Regions from separate parts of the Tissierella sp. genome, predicted to be linked through region 1. Evidence: riboswitches for the same ligand, from Rfam matches in the RefSeq annotation. Region 1 holds a riboswitch; the other holds the start of a gene.
What was found. Region 1 has a riboswitch for S-adenosylmethionine ahead of metK (methionine adenosyltransferase). Riboswitches for the same ligand answer to the same signal wherever they lie in the genome.

Region 1 (2,414 bases):
CTTTACCATCTCTTCTAAGGTCAAAAATGGTACATAGCCAACTATAGTAATAGGTCCGTCATCTGTATTCAATACGGCCACAGTATAGCCATTAGATTCATTCCTAAATCTAATTTCCTCAATTATGCCTTCTAAAATCATCTTTCATTTCACTCCCGTTGCAGAATTATTGGAGGCTTAGCCTCTCAATAATTCTACTTTATCTGTTTTCTCCCATGGTAAATCTAAATCTTCTCTTCCAAAATGTCCATAAGCTGCTAATTTTTTATAAATTGGGCGTCTAAGGTCTAAATCTCTGATAATAGCTGCTGGTCTAAGGTCAAAGTGTTTATCTACTAGTTTTTGAATTTCTTCATCAGATTTTTTTCCAGTGCCAAATGTATCTACATATATTGATACTGGTCTTGCTACTCCTATTGCATAGGCAAGACCTACCTCACACTTGTCCGCTAAGCCTGCTGCTACAATATTTTTTGCTACATATCTTGCTGCGTATGCCGCTGATCTATCTACTTTAGTTGGGTCTTTTCCTGAGAAAGCTCCACCACCATGTCTTGCATATCCACCATAGGTATCAACTATTATCTTTCTTCCTGTTAATCCTGCATCTCCCATAGGTCCTCCTACTACAAATCTTCCTGTAGGATTTACATAGTATTTTGTATTGTCATCCAACATATTATGAGGCACTATTTCCATTATTACATGTTTTATTATATCCTCTCTTATGGTGGATAATTCAACATCTGGACTATGTTGAGTAGATACAACAATATTTTCAATTCTAACTGGCTTATCGTCAATGTATTCAATAGTTACTTGAGTCTTTCCATCTGGTCTTAGATATTCTAATGTACCATCTTTTCTTACGTCAGTTAGTCTTTTAGCTAGTCTATGAGCCAAGGATATTGGTAATGGCATTAGCTCTTTTGTTTCATTACATGCAAAACCAAACATCATACCTTGATCTCCTGCACCTATTTGGTCTAAAGCATCATCTGAGTCAGTTTTTTGCTCTAAAGCTTTATCCACTCCTAAAGCTATATCTGCTGATTGCTCATTTATAGAAGTAAGCACTGCACAAGTATCGGAATCAAATCCATATTTTGCTCTTGTATATCCTATATCTTCTATCGTCTGTCTTGCAATCTTCTGTATATCTACATAGCAATTTGTAGTGATTTCACCTACTACTAATACCATTCCTGTTGTCACTGTTGTTTCACACGCCACCCTTGCTAATGGATCTTTTTCAAGTATTGCGTCAAGTATACTATCAGAAATTTGATCGCATACTTTGTCTGGATGTCCTTCTGTCACTGATTCAGAAGTAAATAACCATTTTTTCATTTGTTTCCCTCCTATTAATTCCTTATAATTTGAAACTGAATACATTCATATATTTTCTCTACATCAACTCACACTCTTAGATGTATTAGGGCATTTCCCCTCAGTTTCGCAACTCAAATCTATTCGCTCCCTACGGTCGCGTAGATTTGGTGCTCATTGCGTTTGACCTACATCAGCTCACTACATTCACTGTGTTAGGTCATAAAAAAAAACCTTCATTCGAAAAGGTTTTTGCGTTGGCTAAACCTCATCTTTCAGACTATTGTCTGTGGGAATTAGCACCTGGTAATATACTGGTTGCCGGATTTCATCGGGCCCGTACCCTCCATCGCTCTTGATAAGGAACTCTATTTATTTTTATATTCTACTAATTTTATCATAACTCAATATTGTAGTCAACGATGAAATATTGTATTATAATATTGTATAATAATATTGAAAACAGAATATAATAATCTAAATTAACATTAAATAATTTTTATGTGAAATCTGGAGATATTCTTAGATATTTTAAGATTAAATTTGAATTAGTTGTTAGATTTAATTTTTCGATTGCATTTGGATGATTTTTATTGATTATCATTTAATTTATACTATTGCATTTATTTCCCCCAAAGCTTATAATGTAATAGTCGGGTTTGCGACGGGGTGTAGCGCAGTTTGGTAGCGCACGTGGTTTGGGACCATGGGGCCGGGGGTTCAAATCCTCTCACCCCGACCATAGAACCGACAAAAAGGACTAAATGAAAATTTAGTCCTTTTTTTATTTTTTGACTTTGATTAATAATTCTCTCATATTCTAACCTCCTTAGTAAATTTTCAATATATATCAATCCAAGCTCTTGATCACTAAGTGATAATCCTAAATTTTATTAAAAAATTATATTAATCTAGTTTTTTGCTAATACTAACATCGGAGGTGTTAATATGAAAAAAGTTATTTTTGTTATACTTATTTGTACATTTGTTTTAGTAGGCTGTACCACTACTGATAATAGTGCTGAAGATAATAATACTAACTATACTAAAGAATTCCCATTCTTACCCAATCACCCTGATATGAA
Region 2 (2,414 bases), 330 kb from region 1:
GGAAATAAAAAGTCTAATAATTATTTTATAAAACCCTAACTAAATTCTAGCTAGGGTTTCATATGATACTACTTCATTTGTTGTGGGCTATTTATAGCACTGCTTAAAGTAGTTTTTATTTGATTTACATCATTTTTATTAGCTGGAGGAGCAGGTACATAATAACCCTTTTGCTCTGCTATTTGATATAATTGATATTGCATTTGTTCTGCTTCATTTCTTAATGTTTGTAGAGTTGATCTTAGTTGTTGATTTGAGCACTCCATAATTGCTGTTGTATAACAATTTATACTAGCTTTAGCTCCACCTAAAATATCGTTTACTATATCTCTTTCTTGCATCTGTTTAACCTCCTATAGTGAATTTATTAGATTTGTAGCAGTCGTTTTCGCATCTGTACTTGATTGTTGCAACATTTGTTTTAATTGGGGATCTTGAACTTGGTTTGCATAGTCTGCAAATTTGCAACTCATAGTCAAATGTTCTCCTGCTATTTCCTTTACTGAATTAAGTTCTTGTTGAGTTATAGTATTTAAATTAACAGTGTTTTTAAGTGCCATTAATAAGCTCCTTTCAAAATATTATTTTTATCCTTAATATTATGTGTCGAAAAATCTATATTATCCTTCCAAAAAATGTTTAAATATTAATTAGCAAATTGGAAAAACTAACATTAGGAGGTGGAAAAATGGGGAAAATTTTTGGCACTGTAAATGAACCTGAATTCAATATATATTATAGAACTGAAGATCTAGGAAATACAGATTTTCCACAACATGAAAATCTTGATGTTCGAAAGCCTGACGCTTTTGTAGGTTTATCTAATAATATATTTTTAAATCCAATTATGCCTTTAATTAATGCTGATAATAATGATGATGATTTAGATTGGTATGAATAAAACATAAATAATTTATCAATAAAAAGGTTGACAAATTATAAAATTCGTATTAAGATACTCTTTAAACACAAACTGAATATAACTCTTATCAAGAGTGGTGGAGGGAATGGCCCGATGAAACCCAGCAACCTATATTATTATAAGGTGCTAAATCCAGCGGTATTTATACCGAGAGATGAGAGAGGAAATTTTAAACCTCTTTTTTCTAAAGAGGTTTGTTTTTATTTTAAGGAGGAATTAAAATTATGATTGTAATCGAAAATCTATCAAAATCTTTCATAAATGGTAAAGAAAAATTAGTCGCTGTAAGAAATATTGACTTGAAAGTAAATAAGGGAGAAATATTTGGAATTATTGGTTTAAGTGGTGCAGGCAAATCCACTTTAATCAGATGTATAAATAGACTAGAAGAACCTACAGAAGGAAAGATTATCATTGATGGTGTAGATATAACTAAGCTTAGCAAAGAAGATTTGAGGAAAGAAAGAAAAGATATTGGAATGATATTCCAACATTTTAACTTATTATCACAAAAAACCGTATATGAAAATATTGCCTTTCCCTTACAGTTGGAAAATATGGATAATAAAGAAATTTTCAAAAGAGTTGATGAGCTTTTAGAATATGTGGATCTAAAAGATAAGAAACATAATTATCCTAGTCAACTGAGTGGTGGGCAAAAGCAAAGAGTAGCCATAGCTAGGGCCATAGCCAACAATCCAAAAGTCCTCCTCAGTGATGAAGGAACTTCTGCCTTAGATCCTAAAACTACAAAATCTATTCTTGCTTTACTAAATAGGATTAGAAAGGAATTAAATATTACTATAATAATGATTACCCATCAAATGGAAGTAGTAAAAGAAATATGCGATAGGGTAGCCATTATGGAAGATGGAAATGTAATAGAAGAAAACACTGTAGAAAATCTTTTTAGTGAACCTAAAACTAAAACTGCACAATCCTTTATAAATTCAATGCAAAACAATATCCAAGAAGAAATCATAAACATAGAGGATTTTGCTGGAAAGATTATTAGACTTAGTTTCCTTGGAGATAGTGCTAAAAAACCAATAGTTTCTAAAGTTATTAGAAATTTTGATATAGATGTAAATATATTATCAGGTAATATCAACAAACTACAAGAATCTAGTGTAGGACATCTAATACTTGAATTAATTGGTGAAGATGAAGAAATAAATAAGGCTCTTTCATTTTTAAAAAATGAAAATGTCCATGTGGAGGTGATGTAATGGCTGAATTAGTTATACCTTCTTTACTTGAGACTTTGTATATGGTATTTTTCTCAACAATATTTTCTTTGTTAATAGGATTTCCTTTAGGTATTCTATTGGTTATCACAGATAAGGATAATATCTGTGAAAGACCTTTATTCAACAAAATATTAGGTAGTATTATAAATGTACTAAGATCCTTTCCTTTTATAATATTGATGATCTTATTATTTCCACTATCTAGATTGTTAATAGGGAAAACCATCGGTACAACCGCCACA

Region 2: linked by a shared signal. The riboswitch ahead of RIN63_RS08445 (methionine ABC transporter ATP-binding protein) and the one ahead of metK (methionine adenosyltransferase) in region 1 are both predicted to bind S-adenosylmethionine.

What each region holds. Positions count from the first base shown of each region.
Region 1 is NZ_JAVKTS010000003.1:499,971-502,384, forward strand. It holds gene RIN63_RS10040 (ATP-dependent RecD-like DNA helicase) at 1-141, opposite strand, end outside; gene metK (methionine adenosyltransferase) at 178-1,350, opposite strand; SAM riboswitch class I at 1,595-1,694, opposite strand; tRNA gene RIN63_RS10050 (tRNA-Pro) at 1,995-2,071, shown strand; gene RIN63_RS10055 (hypothetical protein) at 2,278-2,414, shown strand, end outside.
Region 2 is NZ_JAVKTS010000003.1:168,489-170,902, forward strand. It holds gene RIN63_RS08430 (spore coat protein) at 69-341, opposite strand; gene RIN63_RS08435 (hypothetical protein) at 354-560, opposite strand; gene RIN63_RS08440 (hypothetical protein) at 689-901, shown strand; SAM riboswitch class I at 984-1,083, shown strand; gene RIN63_RS08445 (methionine ABC transporter ATP-binding protein) at 1,147-2,151, shown strand; gene RIN63_RS08450 (methionine ABC transporter permease) at 2,151-2,414, shown strand, end outside.